4 regions of the Clostridium sp. RTP31139st1_H3_RTP31139_211217 genome follow, and region 2 is predicted to be linked to each of the others. Evidence: a T-box and tRNA genes for the amino acid it is inferred to sense, from the RefSeq annotation. Region 2 holds a T-box; the other regions hold tRNA genes.
What was found. A T-box is a leader RNA that pairs with one kind of tRNA and senses whether it is charged. The one in region 2 lies ahead of metG (methionine--tRNA ligase), so its partner is inferred to be a tRNA-Met.
Positions count from the first base shown of each region.

Region 1 (5,982 bases), on a different contig from region 2:
ACAGCATAAAAGTATCCCTTTAAACATGATGATATTGAAATAAAAGGAATGCTTATTGCAAATATTTTTATTGAAAGTATTACTCTTGTGTCTTTTAAAAATATTAAAGCTATATTTTTAGAAAAAGCAAATAATATAATAGAAGCTGTTATTCCCAATACTCCACATATTGTAGATGCTTTAAACACCACATATTTTACATTATTGTACTCTTGCTTTGACATTTCTTCTGCTACAATTCTTGTTACTGCTGAACTTATTCCTGAAGTTGCAAAAGTTATTGCAATCATACTCACTGTTCCAATAAGCTTGTACAATCCCATCCCCTCTGTACCAATTTCATTTGATATGTATACATTAAATACAACTCCTATACTCCTCATTATCATCATTGTAATTGATAATAATATTGCATTTATAAATAAATTCTTTGTTTTATTTTCCATACAGTACCTCTTAACTTATTATATTGCTACTATATGTTAAGTGTTTACAATAAATTACTTATATTAAATTGATGAATTTAAAGTTTATAATAATTTAATAATTATATTTTCTGGTATATATTTTAAATTAAATTTCATTACATAGAAATAAAACTAATTTTTATTAATAATATCCCAAAACTCTTTTTCAGTAATTATTTCTATTCCTAGAGTTTTAGCCTTTTCTAACTTGCTCTTTCCAGCACCTTCTCCAATTACAAGCATATTAGTTTTTCCACTTATGCTAGTTGGTGAATCAGCTCCATATCTTATAGCTGTTGCTCTCATTTCTGCTCTACTTTTAGACATATCACCAGTAAAGACTATTTTCTTTTTATTAAATATATCCTTTATTAAGTTTTCCTTAGCAAACTCAATCATTTTTTTCTCTTCTGCAACTTGCTCCTTATCCTTTGCAAACTTTCTAAATCTATTTGCTGTTGGAGCTGAAGCTTGCTTAGCACCATTAGCTTGCTTAGCACCATTAGCTTCATTACTACTCTTGCTATCCTTGTTACTTTTCTTTGCAACTGATGCTGATGTTGGTGTACCTAAAGCTGACCATCTTTCAGGCTTAATAACTTTTAATAGCTCTAATAAATCTAAAACATCCTGTAATGCATTATGAGCCTGTCCCTTTTTAATATTGTAATGTTCTAATAAATTAACAAGCTTATATGAAGGTAATATTTCTTTTTGCTTTATTGTATTCATACTACAATAAAATTCTTGATTATCTTCAACCCAGCCCCAATATCTTAAAAAGTTTCTATCAAAACTTGCATTATGTGCTACTAAAGGACACTTATACTTCTTAATTAATGATTTGAATTTTGACTTAAGCTCTTCATTTTCTTCAATTGCATCTAAGCCATCACCATATCCATTTTTATATTTTTCTTCATCATTAATAATTGCTAAATGAAGGCTATCAATTACTCTATAATCTTCTACAACTATTGCAGCAACTTCTCTTATTCCATCAGCTGGACTAAAGCTTCTTGGTGTTTCTATGTCTACAATTATGAATCTTTCTTTTTTCTGCATATCTAATAAGTAATCTGGGTGTATGCTATGTAATTCACCATTTATATCTAATATTATTTCATTATTATCAACTATTCCAACAACATCGCATTCTACAGCATTTTCTGTATATGCACCTTTATAATATAAAGTTTTAACTTCATTTGCCTTAGGGCTAATTAGTTTTAATTCTTTTAAAACTTCTATTTTTTCTTCCAATGATTCAAACTTTCTCCACTCTCTTTTGGGATTTATCATACTTGTACCTCTATTCTAATTTTATAAATTTATTACTATATTAATTTAAATATATTAAAAATTATATCACATAGTTTATATTAAAAAATCATTAATACTTAAAAGTTGTTATATTGATAGCATATAGCTAGATTTAGTATTCTAAACTACTTCTTGTCCTCTAAAGGCTTAATATGGCATAATGCAGTTTTGACTATATGTAATTATAAAGTTATACTTAACCTACAAGTTAAGCAAAACAAGTTTGCAAGACATAATATCGCGGGGTGGAGCAGTTGGCAGCTCGTTGGGCTCATAACCCAAAGGTCGTAGGTTCAAGTCCTGCCCCCGCAACCAAGAAAAATAAATCTTATATTTTATAAGGTTTATTTTTTTGTATAAGTATTTAATAAATTCATATTAACTCAAAATTAAAAACAATTTATTCAAAAATTCATATAAAATAATATAAAGCTAGAAAACTAATTAATATTTTCTAGCTTTTTAAATGTATTACTTATTTACTATTTTCATATTACCCTAATAATAAAACTCATTATATAAGTTTACTTAGCTTAATAATTAACTTTTATTTTATTATAAATTTGCACCAAAATCAGTTACTAATACTTGTCCTGTTATTGCTCTAGCCTTATCACTAGCTAAGAAAGCTATAGTGTTAGCTACATCCTCTGGTTCACAAACTGGTAGCTTTAAATCTGCATGAGCCATCATAGCATTCATCATATCCATATTCATATTAGCTAAATTTTCTGATTTAGACATTGGTGTTTTTACTGAACCAGGGCACACAACATTACAACGTATTCCTTCTTTAGCCATTCTTAATGCAATATTTTTAGTTAATCCAATTATTGCTCCTTTACTAGCACAATATACAGCTCCTCCAGAACCATAAACACCAGCAACTGATGCTACATTAATAATTGCGCCACTTTTATTTTCTAACATTACCTTAGCAGCTACATTTGTAATATTTATAGTTCCTTTTGTATTAACATCTATTACAAAATTAACATCATTTTCATCAACAGCTTCAATAGGTAAAAGTGCATGATCTAGTACACCAGCATTGTTAACTAAAATGTCTAATTTACCAAATGTTTTTATTGTTTCATCTATAACATTTTTACAATCTTCTTTTTTAGAAATATCGCTAGTTACTACTAATACTTCTCCACCTAAGCCCCTGATTCTTTGGGCAACATTTTCTAATTGTTCTTTTCTTCTTGCAGTTATTACAACCTTTGCACCTTCTTTAGCAAACAATAGTGCAGTTGCTTCTCCAATCCCTGAGTTACCTCCTGTAATAATAGCTACCTTGTTCTTTAACATATAATCCCCTCCATTTGCATCTCTTTATTATCCTTTTATTTTGAATAAAAATATTATTTTTATAGTTATAATTTTATCATGTTTTTTATTAATTGTAAAAAATTTCAAATTACTAATTTCTATTAAATATTCTATAAGGTTTTATATTGCTGATTAATCTTTTATTATCCTTGCTTAAAATTATTGTTTAAATAAGTATATCTTAAAGGTATGTCTATTTTAGACACCCCTTTAAAAGTCAATATATTAAAATTGCTTGTATAAACTTAATAATCAAATTGTAACGCCTTAACTTAGGTATACTTATTTCATTACTTTTTCAAACCTAAAAAACTCTTCATTAAATTCACCATCAATCTTATCATTTTGAGAATCTTTATAATATTTATTAAAAAATTCAACAATGTGGAATCCACATTTATTAACATAAAAATTAAAAGAAGCCACAACAAATGACTTCTTTTAATTCTATTATATACTATTTTTATTTATAAATATATCTAATAAGATCTATAAACGATTTATATACCCTTTATTTTTACTGCTCTATTTATTTTATTACCATATTTCCATTTGATTAAGCTTAACATCATATTCAACATAAATGTCATTACCTTCAGCATCTACTAGAGTTAATTCAATGCTAATTAACTCCATATCATCACTACCAAAGCATTCACTAATACTACTTGTTTCTCCTGCTAATATTGTATCTGAAAATGTTAAATAAGAACCTTCTTTGACACCATCCTTAGTTATATTATACTTAAAATCTGCATACTTAACTGGATAGCTACTATTATTTGTTAATGTAGCTTGATAATATATAGTGCCCATGCTGTCTGGTTGTTGTAGTTGCCCTGTTATTACAAAATCATTTATATTGATTTCTGATTCTTTTGATTCTTCTATCTCACCATCTTCAGCTTCTTCAATTTCTGGTGAATTGTATCTTTCATTTTCTTGTAATTCTGTAGCACTTGAACAACCTGCAAATAAAGTTAAAGTAGCTAGTATTCCAACAATAAGCAATCTTTTCATATATTTGACCCCCTAAATAAAATCTTATTGCAAATAAAATCCTATATAATATATGAATAAAAAGTTTCATTTTATTACTCATATGGAGTAGTCTTTATGCTTATCTATATAATTAATAATAGGTATTAATACTATTTTCTTTATAAAGTAACTGAACTTCTTTTAAATTAAAATACAAAGAACTCTACCTTATAATTTATTAGTAGAGTTCTTTGTATTGTTTAATATCTTGTTTCAAATTAAACATTCTTTTAGGTATCGTATCGATTTATTTTCTATTTAACACCTTTTAATATAATTCCTTCTTTAAATCCACCACGTTCTTTTAACTTTTCTTGCCTTTTATTAAGTAAATCTTCTTCACTATATCCAATATTATCTGCTAGTCCAAATAAAACTTCCATAATGTCTGCAAGCTCTTCTAAGTTTTTATCTTCTAAATATTCATTAACCTCTTCCATAAGTTTAGCTTCAAGAAGTGCTGTTCTTTCTTCTTTTGGAGCTATTTCTATTTCACATTCTTTTCCTGTTGATTTTATAACTTCTGGTATTAAATCTCTTACTAACTTATTATAAGTTTTCATAACCTCTTAACTCTCCTTAACACAAATTGCATTTAACCAAGTAATATCGCCTCTTCCTGGAACAATATCAATAGTTTTATAAACTTTCATAATCTTTAAACCTTCAACTTTATTTATTAATTCATTAAAAGTTTCTTCAGTATAGCAATTAAAATATCTTCCTTTTTCATCTATATATTCATCTTCACCATACTTAAATGACATATAAAAGATTCCATTATCATTTAAATTTGAGGATACATTTTTTATAACATCTAGGATATCTTTTTTATTAACATGAAGTAATGATGCACATGCCCATATTCCATGGAACTTGTCTATTAATGATAAGTCTTCAAATTTACTAACTAAAACCTCTTGACCTATTAGGTTTGATGCACTTTGTGCTAATTCTTTGGAACCATCTACTGCTGTTATTTTGTATCCTTTATCTATAAATGCTTTACTGTCTCTACCACTTCCGCACCCTAAGTCTAGGATAGTTCCACCTTTTGGGATATTATTTAAAAACTCTTTATATAATTTGCTCATATCAATTGTAAGTGTTGTTTCTATGTATGTTTTTGAATTATTGTTGTAAAAATCTAATGTGTTATTTTTCAATGTTGCTACTTCCTTCTAGATAAATTAAAAGAAGTCACAATAAATGACTTCTTTTAATTTTATTATATACTATTCTTCATTATTAAAAAATCTATTCTTATAATAAGTTTCACCCCTAAGATCAATAGCCTCCTTCATATGCTTCTTAAAATCTTAAGTCTACTTTATCTCCTAGTTCTGATTTTAGTAAGTATATTGCTTGTGGTTATGTTATTTTTAAATAGCTTCCTGTAATAATTCTTATGTTAATACCACGTGCTAATTCTTTTTTTAGGTTTTATAGTAATAGTTTTGCTCATTACTCCATTAGGAAATAAAAAGCTCCATATAAAACTTACTAAAGTTCATTTTTATTTAATTTTTTATTTTCAAACATACTTAATCTTTCTATTCTTTTTTTATCCTCTATAATTTCATCCGTATACTCTTTTAATTCTAATAGTTCTTTACTCCTTACTGACACCTTTATTGCCATTACTGTATTCAAAATAAATAACAGAATTGCTATTTTTTTAATATTTATACTTTCACTAAATATTACAAAAGACAATAAAAATGGTATTGATAATATAGAATAAACCTTCCCAAACATTATAAATCTTTCAATTATTTTAATAGTTTTTTTATTCTCTTCAATAATTTTCTCTAAC
Region 1 is NZ_JBCOAB010000003.1:146,224-152,205, forward strand. It holds gene ABUA17_RS02695 (oligosaccharide flippase family protein) at 1-446, opposite strand, end outside; gene ABUA17_RS02700 (3'-5' exonuclease) at 600-1,769, opposite strand; tRNA gene ABUA17_RS02705 (tRNA-Met) at 2,030-2,105, shown strand; gene ABUA17_RS02710 (SDR family NAD(P)-dependent oxidoreductase) at 2,346-3,104, opposite strand; gene ABUA17_RS02715 (hypothetical protein) at 3,408-3,551, opposite strand; gene ABUA17_RS02720 (hypothetical protein) at 3,663-4,145, opposite strand; gene ABUA17_RS02725 (nucleoside triphosphate pyrophosphohydrolase) at 4,421-4,729, opposite strand; gene ABUA17_RS02730 (class I SAM-dependent methyltransferase) at 4,736-5,332, opposite strand; gene ABUA17_RS02735 (hypothetical protein) at 5,670-5,982, opposite strand, start outside.
Region 1: it has a tRNA-Met gene. The T-box ahead of metG (methionine--tRNA ligase) is inferred to sense a tRNA for this amino acid. The anticodon was not compared.

Region 2 (5,982 bases):
GAAAAGAAGTTACAAAGTATTATTACTTACAATGCTAGTATTTATTTTTTCAACGTCAGTTGTATTTGCAGCAGAAGTTGAACCGGCGGTGAATGCAAATAAGTTTGGGCTATGGACATTACTACCACCATTAGTTGCAATAATATTAGCTTTTATAACAAAAAATGTTGTTATTTCATTGTTTATAGGTATTTTATCAGGAAGCTTTTTAATTAGTTTGGCAGGACATAATGTATTTGGGGCATTTATACAAGCGTTCTTAGATTTTGTAAATAGGGCTTTGAATTCATTAGCAGATCCGTGGAATGCTGGGATAGTTCTTCAAGTGCTTGCAATTGGGGGAGTAATTAATTTAGTTGCAAAAATGGGAGGAGCAAAGGCTATAGCAGAGGCTTTAGCTAAAAAGGCTAAGACGGTAAAAAGTACACAAATGACAACTTGGCTTTTAGGTTTATGTGTTTTCTTTGATGATTATGCAAATTCACTAATAGTTGGACCAATAATGAGACCAGTAGCTGATAAAATGAAGATATCAAGAGAAAGATTGGCTTTTATTATAGATGCTACAGCAGCACCAGTGGCTGGGCTAGCTATTATTTCTACTTGGATTGGATTAGAAGTAAGTTTAATTGGTGAAGGATTTAGTTCAATAGGTGTAGAGGCAAGTGGTTTTGGAGTATTTCTTCAAACAATACCTTATAGATTCTATAACATATTGATATTGGCATTTATAGTGATAACGGCTTTAACTTTAAAAGAATTTGGGCCAATGAGAAAAGCTGAGATTGCGGCAAGAAACAGAGATAAGAATATTAAAGATGAGGTTGCAGTTGAAGCAACAGCTCAAATGGATGAATTAGAGCCAAAAGAAGGTGTTAAGCTTAGTATATGGAATGCAATTATTCCAATAGGAGCATTAATAATTTCTGCATTAGTAGCATTTTATTATAGTGGATATAGTGCAATAATTGGTGGAGATCCATCTGCAACTCAAGAAATTATGATTAATTCACCATTTTCATTTAAAGGCATAATGGAAGCATTTGCTGCTTCAGATGCTTCTGTAGCATTATTCCAATCAGCATTATTTGCTTCAATAGTTGCTATTTTAATGGGAGTTTGTAAGAAAATATTTACTTTAAGTGAAGCTATTGAAGTTTGGGTTGATGGAATGAAAGGGTTAATAATAACTGGAGTTATATTAATATTAGCTTGGTCATTAGGATCAGTAATTAAAGAACTTGGAACTGCATATTATTTAGTTGAAGTATTAAAAGGGGCAATACCAGCATTCTTATTACCAAGTTTAATATTTATTTTAGGGGCAGTAATTTCATTCTCTACAGGAACTGCATATGGAACAATGAGTATATTAATGCCACTTGCAATTCCATTAGCATATTCAATTAATCCAGATATGTCATTTGTAGTAGTTTGTACAAGTGCGGTATTAACAGGAGCTATCTTTGGCGATCACTGTTCACCAATATCAGATACAACAATACTTTCTTCAATGGGAGCTGGATGCAATCATATTGAACATGTTAAGACACAAATATGGTATTCGCTATTTGTTGCAGCAGTAACTATATTATTTGGATATATTCCATCGGGATTTGGAGTTCCAATATATATAGTATTGCCAATTTCATTAATAGCATTATATGTAGGAGTACAAATATTCGGTAAGAAGGTTGAAGAAGCTTAAGCAATAAGAAAAATAAATAAAGAGGGCTATATATTAGAAGGGTTATGCAGAAGCATAACCCTTTTTTGATAGTTTTAATCTATAATGTAGATACACTTATATTTAAATTTTTTTATTATAAAATTCCAATTATTTATGTGGTGGTGGTGTTATAAGTTTATTAACTAATATTGAAATTACTATTCCAAGCAATGTTTCTATTATTCTGTTAGTTGCATAAAATAAGGGATCACTATAAGCATGAGCTGTAGTAACACCTAGGAATGCAATACATGTTATATTTATAGCACCTGGCCTTTTTAGAATATTGCATAGATAAATCATTAAGATAATACCTATAGCAATAATTAAGTATATAAGTGGTTTTGATATGTAAGTATTAGATATATGATTTTCTAATGATCTAAATAAGAATAAAAATATTAAGCCAAAACTAGCACCTAATATAGTACCTGCACCTCTATTTATACCCATATGAATTGAGTTATAAACAGTATCTTGTAAACAAATTACTGCAGTAAGGCAAGCAAAAAAAGGTTCGTTAGGCAAAAGTAACAAACATAGAAAAACAGCTATACCTGATTTTATTGTTCTAAGTCCAACCTTAGGAAATTGAAATTTTTCCATAATTAAGCCTCCTATCCCTTTAGATATTATATCTAAGAAATAGTCAAATTTCACTATTTAATATTATATTTTTTATTAAAATCAAAAAATGTTAAAAATTATATTTTTATAGATAAATTTATATATTATTCATACTTTATAATAAAAAATGATTTATAATTATTTTTAAGAATATATAGTAAAGTGGGGATAAAATGGATTTTATTATACTTGTTATTTTAGAAATAGTTCCAATAATATTATGGGCATGTGGATGGTATTTTGAAAATAAATATTCGAAATATCCTGATGTGAGTAGGGGATATAAATTTGGAAGTGCAAAAAATAGTAATTTAGAATGGGAGTATGGAAATAAGGTTGCTAGTAAGGTTTTTAGTACAACAGGAACGTTATTATTTACAATTATAATAATAGCAAGATTATTATTTGATATTAATATAATTACTATTATTTTCATATTATTTATTGTGATATGTGTAAATTTTATGATAATAGAGGGCATAATAAAAAAGAAGTTTAAAAATAAATAGAATAGGTTTGACAGTTTTTACATTTTAGCATATTATAAAATTAATAAATGCATAGAAGAGAAGAGTAGTTAAGGAATGTATCTAAAGAGAGCTAGAATGGGTGAGAGCTAGTGTTACTGAACTTTATGAAGATGGTCTTGGAGCTGATTATCTGAGCTTGAAAAAGTTAGGGTAATACGGGAGCAACCGTTATATTGCAAGGTGATGATAGTCACCTAATGAGATATTTATTGTGAAATAAATATGAAATAGAGTGGTAACGCGTATATAACGCCTCTATATGGGTATAAAAGCCTATATAGAGGCATTTTTTAGTTAGGAGTTAGAGTTTTTAGTTAGTAATTAAAATTAATGATTCTATTATTTTAAGCTATAACTTTTAGCAATAAATTGTTAACAAAAAAGAGGAGGAAGTAATATGACTAAAAAACCATATTATATAACTACGCCAATTTATTATCCATCTACTAAGTTACACATCGGTAATACTTATACAACAGTAGCAGCGGATGCTTTAGCTAGATTTAAGAGATTAAATGGATATGACGTAATGTTCTTAACAGGAACAGATGAACATGGTCAAAAAATTCAAAGAATAGCAGAAGAAAAGGGAATAACTCCTAAAGAGCATGTTGATGAAATAGTTGCTGGAATTAAAGAGTTATGGAGTATGATGGACATAAGCTATGATAAATTTATCAGAACTACTGATGATTATCATAAGAAAACAGTTCAAAAAATATTTAAGAAATTATATGACCAAGGTGATATATATAAATCTTCTTATGAAGGATTATACTGTACTCCATGTGAATCTTTCTGGACAGAAACACAATTAGTTAATGGAAATTGTCCAGACTGTGGAAGACCAGTTGAAAAATCAAAAGAAGAAGCTTATTTCTTTAAAATGAGCAAATATGCTGATAGATTAATGAAATATATTGATGAGCACCCAGAGTTTATTCAACCAGAATCAAGAAAAAATGAAATGGTTAATAACTTCTTAAAGCCAGGTTTACAAGATCTTTGTGTATCAAGAACAAGCTTTAACTGGGGAGTTCCAGTTACTTTTGATGAAAAACATGTAGTTTATGTTTGGATAGATGCATTATCTAACTATATATCTGCTTTAGGATATGGAAGTGAAAATGATGAATTATATAAGAAGTACTGGCCTGCAGACGTTCATTTAATAGGTAAAGATATCTTAAGATTCCATACTATTTACTGGCCAATTATGCTAATGGCTTTAGGTGAAGAGTTACCAAAGCAAGTATTTGGGCATGGATGGTTACTTGTAGATGGTGGAAAGATGTCAAAATCTAAAGGAAATGTTGTTGATCCAGTAGTTTTAGTTGATAAATTTGGCGTTGACGCAGTTAGATATTATTTATTAAGAGAAATTCCATTTGGAGCAGACGGATTATTTAATAATGAAATATTTATAAAGAAGATTAATTCGGATCTTTGTAATGACCTTGGTAACTTATTATCAAGAACGGTTGCAATGATTGAAAAGTATTTTGATGGAGTAATTCCAGCACCAACAGCTAAAGAAGAGATTGATAATGAATTAATTAGCTTAGCTATAGAAACTCCAATTAAAGTAACAAAAGCAATTGATAATTTAAGAATTCCAGAAGCATTAGAAAATGTATTTGAACTTATAGGAAGAGCAAACAAATATATAGATGAAACAACTCCTTGGATACTTGCAAAGGATGAAGAAAAGAAAGAAAGACTAGGTACAGTTTTATATAATTTAGCTGAAAGCTTAAGATTTGCATCTGTATTATTATCATCATTCTTACCAAGTACAAGTGAAAAAATTAATGCTCAATTAAATATTACTACAACAACTTGGGATTCATTATCAGGATTTGATGGAACAACACCAGGAACTGAAGTTAAAAAAGGTGAAGCTTTATTCCCAAGAATAGATGTAGCTAAGACTTTAGAAGAATTAGAAGCTATGAGATTAGCTCAATTAGAAGCTAACAAGCCAAAAGAAGAATATAAAATGCAACCAATTAAAGAAGAAATAACTATTGAGGATTTTGAAAAAATAGATTTAAGAGTAGTTAAAGTTTTAGAATGTGAACCAGTTAAAAAAGCTAAAAAATTATTAAAATTAAAGGTTGATTTAAATGGAGAAGAAAGACAGGTTATTTCAGGAATAGCAATGCACTATAAACCAGAAGAATTAGTTGGTAAATATGTAGTTTTAGTTGCTAATTTAAAACCTGTTACTTTAAGAGGTGAATTATCACAAGGAATGATATTAGCAGCAGCTACAGATGATGATAGCGTATTAAAGTTAGTAAATCCAGGTGAATTACCAACAGGAAGCGTTGTTAGATAAGTGAAGTTCTAAATATTTGATTTAGTTAACTGAACTTACACCTACGAGTGTTAATGAGTAGGTGTTTCATTAAAGTAGTGAGTGACAAGTGATAAGTTAAGGAATAAAGTTGGCATAAGCGGATTTTAGGAAATGAAAAAAAGGTCAGCTTTGCTGACCTTTTTACTATAACTCAAAACTATTAACTAAATAAAAGGGGGTTTTTTAATGAATATTATTATAGGTAATGCATGGCCTTATGCTAATGGACCTTTACATTTGGGAAGAATTGCAGTTTTGTTACCGGGAGATATTTTAGCTAGGTATCATAGGATGATGGGGGATGAGGTTGTTTTTCTTTCTGGAACAGACTGTCATGGTACTCCTGTAACAATGAAGGCAAAAGAAGAAGGAATAACACCATTAGAAGCTGTAGAAAAATATCATGAAGAGTTTAAAAAATGCTTTAAATCATTAGGGTTTTCTTTTGATATTTTTGCAAAAACTCATTCAGAGTATCATGAAGAAAAGGTTAAGTATTTCATATTAGAATTATATAAAAAGGGTTTTATATATGAAAAGAATGTAGAACAAACTTATTGTGAAAAATGTAATGAATATTTAGCTGATAGATATATTATAGGAAAATGCCCAATTTGCGGAGAAGAAGCAACTGGTGATGGTTGTGAAAATTGTAATGGTGAATTTGAAAGTAGTGAATTAATAGATATAAGATGCAAATTCTGTGATTCTGAGCCAGTTTTAAAAGAAACTAA
Region 2 is NZ_JBCOAB010000025.1:4,213-10,194, forward strand. It holds gene ABUA17_RS11275 (Na+/H+ antiporter NhaC family protein) at 1-1,708, shown strand, start outside; gene ABUA17_RS11280 (FUSC family protein) at 1,838-2,335, opposite strand; gene ABUA17_RS11285 (hypothetical protein) at 2,530-2,865, shown strand; T-box leader at 2,909-3,146, shown strand; gene metG (methionine--tRNA ligase) at 3,284-5,227, shown strand; gene metG (methionine--tRNA ligase) at 5,435-5,982, shown strand, end outside.

Region 3 (5,982 bases), on a different contig from region 2:
TATTAGTTTTATCTATTTCAATTATTTCATTATCATTAATAAGTTGTAGTAAAAATGATTTATCTATTGATGCTACAGAAAATTCAAAGTCAATTGAAAGTAATGATTTAAAAGAAGAAGAGAATGAAGAAACTGTATCAATAGATAAGCAAGAAGTAATCAATAAGTTATGTTCAGATGAATTTGAAGGTAGATGGATTGGAAGTGCAGGAAATGAGCTTGCTGAAGAATATATTAATGATTTATTTGGACAAATAGGATTAATTCCAATATTTAATGAAAGTTATAAGGAGGAATATACACAAGAAGTATATAAAAATTATGGATTGATTGCAGAAGATGACTATGGAGAAGTAAAGACGATTAATAATATTGTTGGGAAAATAGAAGGTAACTCTAATAATGCCGTAATAATTTCTGCCCATTTTGATCACATAGGAATACAAGATGGGAAAATAATAAGAGGAGCAATTGATAATGCATCAGGAGTATCCGTATTATTAGACTTAGCAGAAATTTTAAATAATAAATATTCAGTAAATGAACCAGCATTTGATATAATATTTTGTGCTTTTAATGGCGAAGAGTGCGGATTAACAGGAAGTGAAAAGTTTATTGAAGATATAAATGGAAAATATGATAATTTAATAAATATTAATATAGATTCTGTTGGATATAAAGATGGAGGGAAAGTAACTTTTTTAGATAGAAATACGGATACATCATTATATGAACCAATGAAAGAAGTTATAGAAAATAATGGGCTAGAAGTAGAGTTAAATACAGGCTTAAAAGGAACTGCTGATAGTGTTGAGTTTGACAGAGCAGGAATATCAGCAATATGTATAATTGATGAAAATGTAAAAGAGGTAATTCATACGGAAAATGATACACCTGAGTTAATAGATTATGATAGGTTAGATAAAGTAGTTAAATCAGTAGATGATTTTGTTAGTTCATTTAAATTTAATTAATATCTGTATAGTTAGATATAGAATTGTATTTACTATAATAAAGCGGATGTAATATATGATTTTATTTTAATTAGAAATTGAATTAGCAATTGTAGCTGTGGTTTTTATAAGTGTAGAGTATGTTTTAAAGAAAGGCTTTTATAAGAAAATAGATGACTAATGGGGTTGTTAATAATATTTTTGAATTGATCATAGAAAATAACGCATATTCAAAAATAGAATATGCGTTATTTTTAGTAAGTTATTATTTAAAATTGGTCTTCTATAATAGTATTCTTTTTAAAATAGAAAACTATTAGATAAAGAATTATGGATAATATAGTAGCTATAATATCATTAATATCAAAAGGGCTTTCTAGATATATGTCATGTATTATCTCTGATACTAAAGCTAATATAAAAATTATACTAGATGAAAAAATAGCTCTTTTAATTGTAAAGTTAAGCTTTTTAATATTAAGTGTAAATTCAGCCATCCAAATAAAGAACCATGTGGCAGATATATTTGGCATAATTCCTAATATAAAATTAATAATAGAATTATTAATTGATTGTTCTCTTAAAAATATTGTTATACTCCAAGTGATTATTCCAATAATTCCAAAAAAATAAGTTGTTGTTTTCTTGTTCATGATTCTCCTCTCATGTAGAAATTTTATCCTTCACTTTTAAGCATGATTTATTTCCCTTTTAATATTAATTATTTTTTCTTTCTCTATCAATTTCTTTAATTGCATCCTTTACTGCTTTCTTAATTGTAAAATATGCTACTAATGCAAATGCTCCAATAATTAACGTATATACAAATAATAATGCTAATAAGTCCATCTTTAAATTCCTACTATTACGTCAAGAATACTATATTACAATTATTCATAAGATCTATTTGATAAATTAAAACTTATCTAGTTAAATGAACTAAATATTCAGTAGTACCTTCTTCAAATTTTTTTTCACCAGTTAATTTGAATCCATGTTTTATATAAAAAGAAATTGCCTTTTCATTTTTTTCTAATGCCCAAAGATTATTAGCATCATAATCATTAATTACATATTCCATAAGTTCTTTTCCAATTCCTTTACTTTGAAAAAAAGTATCTACATATATTTTACAAATCTCTCTTTCTTTCATTTCAATAAATCCCTTTATTAAACCATCATCATAAACTAATATATTTTTTAATATTTCATCTTTTCCAAAATAATTATCAACCATAGTAACTACTTGTAATTCTCCAAAAGAAAAGCCATCATCTTTAAAAATTGGCCAATAATTCACTCTATTATTAAAAACATATATTTCTGATACTCTTGATAAATCTTTTTTTGTTGCTTTTCTAATATTCATTCTTCCTATCTCCTCAATAAATTCCCATTAATTATACAATAATATAATTTTGACAACTATTTAATAGAATATTAACATAAAATAGAAAATAACTCCATTATTTGTTTTAAATAGTAAATTTTTAATTCGATGTAGAAAAATTAAAAGTATGAGATATGAGGAATATGCTTTATAATTTTATATTTGGTATAATGATTATTAGTTGGTAAAATCAAGGATAATGAAAAATGATTAAATCATCAAAAAACTTAATATTATATTTATTTGTTTATAAACAAACTGTGTTTTACAAATAATATATAAAAGCAAAAGAATATGAAGGCGAGGGAAAATAAAATGAAGAATAATTTAGGTACACAGACAATAAATAAATTATTAAGAAATTTTGCAATTCCAAGTATAATAGCAATGCTTGTAAGTGCATTATACAATATAGTAGATCAATTTTTTATTGGAAGAAGTGTTGGAGAATTAGGGAATGCTGCAACTAACATAACATTTCCACTTACAACCTCATGTATTGCTTTAGCTTTATTATTAGGAATTGGAGCAGCATCAGCTTTTAATTTGACATTAGGTGAAGGAAAAAAGGAAAAGGCATTATATTATATAGGAAATTCTGCATTATTACTTTTTCTTTCAGGGGTAGTTTTATGTATTATAATTCAGATATTTTTGGAACCTATGCTTAGATTTTTTGGATCACCTGATAATGTATTAGTTTATGCTAAGAATTATACAAGAGTAACTGCAATAGGTTTTCCATTTTTAATATTTTCTACAGGTGGGGGACATTTAATTAGAGCAGATGGTAGTCCTAAATATAGCATGTTATGCAATTTATCTGGAGCCATAATTAATATAATTTTAGACCCTATATTTATATTTGGATTTAATATGGGAATGGTAGGAGCAGGATTAGCAACAATTATAGGACAAATTTTTGCTGCATTTTTAGTATTAAGATATTTATTAAAATATAAAACAGGTAAAATAGAAAAGAAGCATTTAATACCGAAGTGGAATTTTGTAAGTAAAATAATTTCATTAGGTGCAGCACCATGCTTTAATCAGCTTGCAATGATGATTGTACAAATTGTAATGAATAAGTCTTTAACATATTATGGCGCATTATCTGTATATGGAGAGTCAATACCACTTGCATGTGCAGGAATTATAACAAAGGTAAATCAAATTTATATGTCAATAGTAATTGGGCTTTCTCAAGGGTTACAGCCTATTGTAAGCTTTAACTATGGAGCTAAGCTATATGATAGAGTTAAAAAGGCATATACTACAGCTATATCTTATGGTTTAGGTGTATCAGTAGTAGCTTTTCTTGCATTTCAGTTTTTACCAAGGCAAATAGTATCTATATTTGGTTCAGGTTCTGAAGTTTATTATACTTTTGCAGTGAAGTATTTTAGGATATTTTTATTTTTTACATTTTTAAATTGTCTGCAACCTATATCATCTAATTTCTTTACTGCTATAGGAAAACCAAAGAAGGGTATATTTCTTTCTTTAACAAGACAGATTTTATTTTTGTTACCATTAATAGTTGTATTGCCTTTATTTATTGGAATTGATGGAATAATGTATTCTGGTCCTATTGCTGACTTTATTGCAGGAACTGTATCAATATTAATGATATATGTTGAGTTTAAGAATATAGGTACTAAGAGGGTTTCTCAAAAGAAGATTGTTTAATAATATTATTTTTATGAAATAGGGTTATCTATTATAAAGGTAGTAAAAGAAATGTTTAAAGTATTTCTTTTACTACCTTCAATCTTTGATAAACATTGTATGGAAGTAAACAACTTTATTTCTTGAAATAATAGATTGGAGCTCTAAATGATATTTAGTATTATCTGCTTGCATTTAAGACTCTAAGCTACCTCTTACACTTTAAAGCCATAATACAACATAATTCAACTTTGACTACAAATACTTATTAGATTATACTAAGGATACAAGTTAAGCAAGAGAGCTTACAAAACATAATATCGCGGGGTGGAGCAGTTGGCAGCTCGTTGGGCTCATAACCCAAAGGTCGTAGGTTCAAGTCCTGCCCCCGCAACCAAAAAATAAATCTTATATTTTTATAAGATTTATTTTTTTGTATAAATTATAAATAAAATTAAATTCAACTATGTAAGGAGATTAAGCTGTGAGAATAATACTAGAAAATAATCTATGTGAAAATAGACCATATATTAACCTAAAAAAACTATCACCAAAGACATCATTAAGAGTAGGTTCAATTGATGATCTTGGATTTAAAGGTACATATATAATAAATCAACATACACAAGCATTATCTAAAGATGAAAATTATACAGCAGAATATAGAAATGGAATTGAAAAAGTAACATTTTATACAGAAGATTTAAATGAAATGTTATTAGTTGATATAAATTACTCATTTAGAAGTGGTGATAGCTCTGCTAAATTTAAAGTATATTTGATTTTAAATAATATTAAATATGCATTACCATTTAATTATTTTGAAGATATTTATAGAAATTGTATGGATATATCATCAAAAGAACTAAATGGAACTGAAGAATTGTCTTACATAAAAAAAGCCTTTGATAATTTAAAAAAGGAAGAAATACCTGTAGATATAAACCTAAACTTAAAAAGGTTAGCAGAGTTTAAGGAAAGGGTAGATTATAAGAGAAATGTTGATTATTTTGTAATTAATAATATAGCTTCATCTATTTCAAAGTATGATATAAATAATAAAACTAATAAAATTAAAGTTACTGATAAAGTAAAGGTCTTAAGACATAATTATAAGACTAGACTTTATGAATTTGTAACTCCTAATGATAATAATATTGTATCTTTAAAAGAAACAGATATTATCTGTAATTTAGGAGATGAAAATAATTTTCCAACAGTTGATATATATACTGAATATGGTCTTGGAAAGATATTAGACATTAATAATAATGTTATTCCAACTAATAACACTTTATCATTATTTGCTAATTTATTAGATTTAAAATTAGATGGTTTATTTAGAAATTAAAATAAAAATGGGGCTGTATCAGATTGAATTTATTAATTCAATCTGATACAGCCCTGTTATTTGGCGTTTATTAAGATAAATGTAAATTTATAGATTATAAGTATATGAGCCATCACTATTAATTTTATAGAAGATTCCGTTATCATCAAAAAATTGAAATAGAGATTTATTATAAATATCAATATTATCTTTATAAGATTTCAAGTTAGCATTTAAAGCGCCGGAGTTATAAGAATCAGCGGTAGAAGAGTATAAAATTATATTAATACTATCTATGGTATTATTTAATATTTGAGTAGTTGCTATTGTTAAAGTACCATATTTAGAAGTAGTATAATCATCTAAATTATTACTTTGTAAAATAGTAAGTTTATTTTGTAGACTTGTTTTATAATCAGTTGAAAAATTATTGTTATTATATTCAGTAATAATTGTATTCATAATATCGTTAGACTCATGTACTATAGATGAGATTTCAACAATAAAATCTTGAGTTTTTTTGTTATGTTTAGCGATAGTGGGATAAAAGGTAAATCCACATATTATTAAAATTATAGAACCATAAAGTAAGATTTTTTTAAGCAAGTCACTAACTGTAAATATGTCATTCTTTTTGTGTC
Region 3 is NZ_JBCOAB010000003.1:134,671-140,652, reverse strand. It holds gene ABUA17_RS02675 (M28 family metallopeptidase) at 1-974, shown strand, start outside; gene ABUA17_RS02670 (hypothetical protein) at 1,223-1,606, opposite strand; gene ABUA17_RS02665 (hypothetical protein) at 1,671-1,802, opposite strand; gene ABUA17_RS02660 (GNAT family N-acetyltransferase) at 1,876-2,322, opposite strand; gene ABUA17_RS02655 (MATE family efflux transporter) at 2,659-4,032, shown strand; tRNA gene ABUA17_RS02650 (tRNA-Met) at 4,333-4,408, shown strand; gene ABUA17_RS02645 (hypothetical protein) at 4,496-5,362, shown strand; gene ABUA17_RS02640 (hypothetical protein) at 5,450-5,982, opposite strand, start outside.
Region 3: it has a tRNA-Met gene. The T-box ahead of metG (methionine--tRNA ligase) is inferred to sense a tRNA for this amino acid. The anticodon was not compared.

Region 4 (5,982 bases), on a different contig from region 2:
ACATACGTTGAAGAACTTATAATAAAATGTGATCCTGAAAGTATAGAGAGAGTAATTTTAAATTTATTATCTAATTCAGTTAAGTTTACTGATGACAATGGAAACATAAGTGTTTTAATGGATGCGGATGATGAATTTGTTACAATCAGAGTTAAAGATGATGGAAGTGGTATATCAAAAGGAGTTAGTGAGCATATTTTTGAAAGATTTGTTCAAGAAGATAAATCTTTTAATAGAAAGAAAGAAGGAAGTGGAATTGGGCTTTCATTAGTAAAGTCCCTAATAGAACTTCATGAGGGAACAGTTTCTTTAGAAAAGGAAGTTGAAAAAGGTTGTGAGATTGTTATAAAGCTTCCAAATGTAAGAATGGAAGAAGATAATGATAATAATAGTAGGATAATAGATGCAGAAAATAAACCATTAGTACAAAAGATTAATATTGAGTTTTCAGATATTTATGAGTTGTACTAAAAAAGACTGAGTAAGTTTACTCAGTCTTTTTTATGTAAAGATTATCTTATTACATAGAAATATGCTAATACTAATATTCCAAGTACAATTCTATACCATCCAAATACTTTAAAATCATTATTTTTAATATAAGACATAAGGAATTTAATTGCTAGAATTGACACAATAAATGCAACAATCATTCCAACTAATAATATAGTAAGTTCACTTCCAGTCATAACAAAACCAGTCTTTAATCCAAACTTAACAAGTTTTAATGCGCTTGCACCTAACATAACAGGAATAGCAAGGAAGAAAGTGAATTCAGCTGCTACAGTTCTTGAAACACCTATTAATAATGCACCAATTATAGTTGCACCAGAACGAGAAGTACCAGGGAAAACAGCTGCTATTAATTGAAATAAACCTATCATTACGGCAACTGTATATGTTATTTCTGTTAAACTATTTATTTTAGGATTTTTATCCTTATTGTAGTTTTCAATAACAATAAATAGAATACCAAATAAAATTAACATAATTGCAACAGTAGTTGGGTTATAAAATAAAGCATTTAAATAATCATCCCATAAAAGTCCAACGATAGCTGCAGGAACACATGCAATTAATATTTTAACCCACATTATAATTGTATCTTTTTCAACTTTAACACCGTTATCAAATTTAAACGGGAAAATCTTTTTCCAATATAATAAAATAACTGCCAAAATAGCTCCAAGCTGGATAACTACTAAAAACATTTCCATAAATTCTTTTGAAACATTTAGTTTTAAAAATTCGTCAACTAAAATCATGTGACCAGTACTACTAACAGGAAGCCATTCGGTTACCCCTTCAACGATACCGAGAATTATGGCTTTTATAATTTCTAAAAATTCCATTAAATTACCTCCAAAATTTAACCATATAATTTATTACTTTACCATTATATAAAAGATTAACCTTTTAATAAAGGTAAAAAAGTTAAATATCAGAAATTTTTAAGAAAATAAATATGTAATTTTTAAAAATAAGTGTATATACAGAAGTAACATTTAGATAGGTGTTATGGTAAAATATATTTAATTAATTTATAGTTAGGAGGATGGATAATGAAAAGAGTATTGGTTGTAGTAGATTATCAAAAGGATTTTGTAGATGGAGCATTAGGATTTGAAAAAGCTAAAGAAATAGAAGAGGGAATATATGAAAAGGTAAATAGTTATTTGTCAAAAGGAGATAAAGTAGTATTTACATATGATACTCATACAGAGGATTATTTAGCAACTAGAGAAGGTAAGAATTTACCTGTAACACATTGTATTTTAAATACTGAAGGACATGAACTTTATGGAAAACTTAGTGAATTCATTAATAATAAAAATACAATTCATATAAATAAGGGTTCATTTGGTATTTCACCTAGTAAAATAATTGAATTAAGTGAAAAACTTGGAGAAAATATTAATTGTATTGAAATTATCGGTGTAGTAACAAATATTTGTGTAATAAGTAATGTAGTAATGTTTCAATCACAATATACTAATGCAGAAATTTTAGTTGATGCTAAGTTATGTGCGGGATTTAATGAAGAATTACATGAAAAAGCGTTTGATGTTATGGAAGGTATACAGGTAAAAGTAATAAATAGAAAATAGATAAAAGTAGGTATTATTAAAGAAGAGTATTAAGGATATAGATTATGGGTATAGAGTATTAAATAAATACTCTATATCTTTTTTATTGAATAAAAATGGATAAAAATATATTATATAATTAATTTTGTTTTAATGGGGTGAGAAGAATGAAGAGGTTTATTTTATTTAATAGTTTAAATGATGACATAATTATATCTGAAGTGTTAAGTTATTTGGAAGAAGATAATTATGATAAACATCAATATATTTTAAATAGGTTATTAGAAAAGGCTTTGGATTTACCTATTGATGGTGATTTGTTTAAAATGTATTTATGTTATTTAGTAAGACAAGATGAAAATTTATTCACAATAAAATCAGAAAAAGTTGGTAATGAAATTGATAAAAATTTATTTAATATAGCATTAAATGATATAAGAGTAATTAAAAGATTATTTGATATTTCAGAAGAGTTTTGTACACTAAATGATAATAAAATTTCAGATAATGATCCAATTTTTAATATTTTTAAATATAATGAAGATATAAATACCATAGGAAATTTACTAGTAGATTTTTATTATAAAAATGGTGCTGGTATTATGAATTATTATAAAGGATTTAAATGGGACAAAAATAAGGGGCTAATAGGAATAGAAAATTGTGATCCAATTACTTTTGATGAATTAATCGGAAATGAAATGCAATTAAAAATTTTAATTAATAATACAGAAAGTTTTATAAATGGTGAACTTTGCAATAATGTATTATTGTTTGGTGATAGTGGAACAGGAAAATCCTCTTCAGTAAAGGCTATTTTAAATAAATATTATAATAAAAAATTAAGAGTTATTGAATTAAATAAAAAAGATTTTATGGATTTAAACAATATTTTATCTTTAATTAAACATAGAGGTCTTAAATTTATTTTATTTTTAGATGATTTATCTTTTGAAGAGTTTGAATATGAATATAAAAATATGAAAGCATTAATTGAAGGAGGTTTAGAGGTAAGGCCTAAAAATGTTTTAATTTATGCAACATCAAATAGAAAGAATTTAATAAGAGAAGGGTTTAATGATAGACAAGGAGACGAAATTCATGCTAGAGAAACAGTTGAAGAAAAACATTCTTTAGCTGAAAGATTCGGAGTAACATTGACTTTTTCAGTAGGTAATCAAAATGATTATTTGAATACAGTATATAAGTTAGCTGAAATTTATAATATTAATTTACCAAAGGAAACATTAAAAAGAGAAGCAATTAAGTGGGCAGCATTAAGTAGTGGTAGATCTAATAGAGTAGCAAAACAATTTATTATGTCTGTAAATTCATTAGTATAAATAAAAAAGGATGTCATATGACATCCTTTTTGTGGTTGCGGGAGCAGGACTTGAACCTACGACCTTTGGGTTATGAGCCCAACGAGCTACCGACTGCTCCATCCCGCGTTGATATCTTTATTTATATTATTAGTATAAAACTAAAAAATTATGCAGTCAATACATCTGTTAAAAAAAGTAAAAAAACTTTAAAAGTAATATACATAATATTTTACATTTTTTCAATACTAATAAAGAATGAAAAAATTAATTGATAAAAGCCTAAAGTATAAAATTAAAAACTAATGAAAGAGAGGCAAAAATATGAGAAAAATGAAAACTATGGATGGAAATACTGCAGCTGCATATATTTCTTATGCATTTACTGAAGTAAGTTCCATTTATCCTATTACCCCTTCATCTCCAATGGCTGAACATGTAGATGAATGGGTAGCACAAGGAAAGAAAAATATATTTGGTGAGCCAGTTAAAGTTGTAGAAATGCAATCAGAAGCAGGAGCAGCAGGAGCACTTCATGGAATACTTCAAAGTGGAGCATTAGGAACTACATATACTGCATCTCAAGGATTATTACTTATGATTCCGAATATGTATAAGATGGTTGGAGAGAGATTACCAGGAGTAATTCATGTAGCAGCAAGAGCACTTGCAACTTCATCATTAAGTATATTTGGTGATCATCAAGATGTAATGGCTGCAAGAGCTACAGGATGTGCAATGCTTTCAGAAGGATCTGTTCAAGAAGTTATGGATTTATCACCAGTTGCACATTTAACAGCAATAAAAGCCAGAATCCCATTCGTAAACTTTTTTGATGGTTTTAGAGTATCTCATGAAATACAAAAGGTAGAAATTTTAGAATATGATGAATTAGCTAACCTTGTAGATTGTGAAGCAATTGATAAGTTTAGAAAAAATGCATTAAATCCAAGTCATCCAGTAACTAGAGGTACAGCGCAAAACCCAGATGTATACTTCCAATTATGTGAATCACTAAATAAGTATTATGACGATATTCCATCTGTTGTAGAAGAATATATGAGTAAAATTACAGAATTAACAGGTAGAGAATATCATTGCTTTGATTATTATGGAGATAAAGAAGCCGATAGAATTATAATTTCTATGGGAGCAGTAAGTGAAGTTGTAGAAGAAACAATTGATTATTTAATGAATAAAGGTGAAAAAGTTGGATTAGTAAAAGTAAGGTTATATAGACCTTTTAGTATTGAAAGATTATTAAATACTATTCCAAGTACAGTTAAAAAAATTGCTGTATTAGATAAAACAAAAGAACCAGGATCAATTGGTGAACCACTATATTTAGATGTATTAAGAGCAGTAAATGAAATGGATAACCCTCCAAAGGTAATAGGGGGAAGATTTGGATTAGGTTCTAAAGATCCATATCCAGCAGATATAGCTGCAGTTTATGAAAATTTAAAGAGTAATAATCCAAAGAATGGATTTACAATAGGAATTACTGATGATGTAACTAACTTATCATTAGCATCTGACAAAGAAATAGATGTAGCAGTTGAAGGAACAACAGCATGTAAGTTCTGGGGACTTGGATCAGATGGTACAGTTGGAGCTAATAAGAGCGCAATTAAAATAATTGGTGATCATACAAATATGTATGCTCAAGGTTATTTTGCGTATGATTCAAAGAAATCTGGGGGAATAACTATTTCACATTTAAGATTTGGTAAAAATCCAATAAAGGCTCATTATGAAATAGATAAAGCAGATTTTGTAGCATGTCATAATCAATCATATGTATATTCATATGATGTTTTGGAAGGATTAAGAAAAAATGGTGTATTTGTATTAAATACAATTTGGACTAAAGAAGAGTTAGATGAAAAATTACCAGCTAAAATGAAAAAATATATTGCTAAAAATAATATTAATTTCTATACAATAAATGCAGTAAAAATAGCTCAAGAAATAGGACTTGGAGGAAGAATTAATATGATAATGCAAGCAGCATTCTTTAAGCTTGCTAATATTATTCCAGTTGATGAAGCTATTAAATATTTAAAGGAAGCAGTAGTTACTTCATATGGTAAAAAAGGTGAAAAAGTAGTAAATATGAATTATGCTGCTATTGATAAGGGATTAGAATCATTAGTTAAGATAGATGTGCCAGAATCATGGAAATCAGCTACTGGAGATGAACAAAAAGAAAATATATCTGTTCCTGACTTTGTTAAAAATATATGTATTCCTATGAATAAGCTTGAAGGTAATAATTTACCTGTATCAGCTTTTGTAAATAATAATATAGAAGATGGTACTTTTATGCATGGAACTACTAAATATGAGAAGAGAGGAATAGCAGTAAATGTTCCAGAATGGATTCCAGAGAGATGTATACAATGTAATCAATGCTCATATGTATGTCCTCATGCATGCATTAGACCATTCTTATCTACAGAAGATGAATTAAAGAATGCACCACAAAGCTTTAAAAAACTTCAAGCTAAAGGTGTTAAGGGAGATGTACCTTATTTCTATACAATAGGAGTTACACCACTTGATTGTACAGG
Region 4 is NZ_JBCOAB010000017.1:61,409-67,390, reverse strand. It holds gene ABUA17_RS09245 (sensor histidine kinase) at 1-471, shown strand, start outside; gene ABUA17_RS09240 (undecaprenyl-diphosphate phosphatase) at 513-1,352, opposite strand; gene ABUA17_RS09235 (cysteine hydrolase family protein) at 1,563-2,108, shown strand; gene ABUA17_RS09230 (ATP-binding protein) at 2,255-3,430, shown strand; tRNA gene ABUA17_RS09225 (tRNA-Met) at 3,463-3,538, opposite strand; gene nifJ (pyruvate:ferredoxin (flavodoxin) oxidoreductase) at 3,734-5,982, shown strand, end outside.
Region 4: it has a tRNA-Met gene. The T-box ahead of metG (methionine--tRNA ligase) is inferred to sense a tRNA for this amino acid. The anticodon was not compared.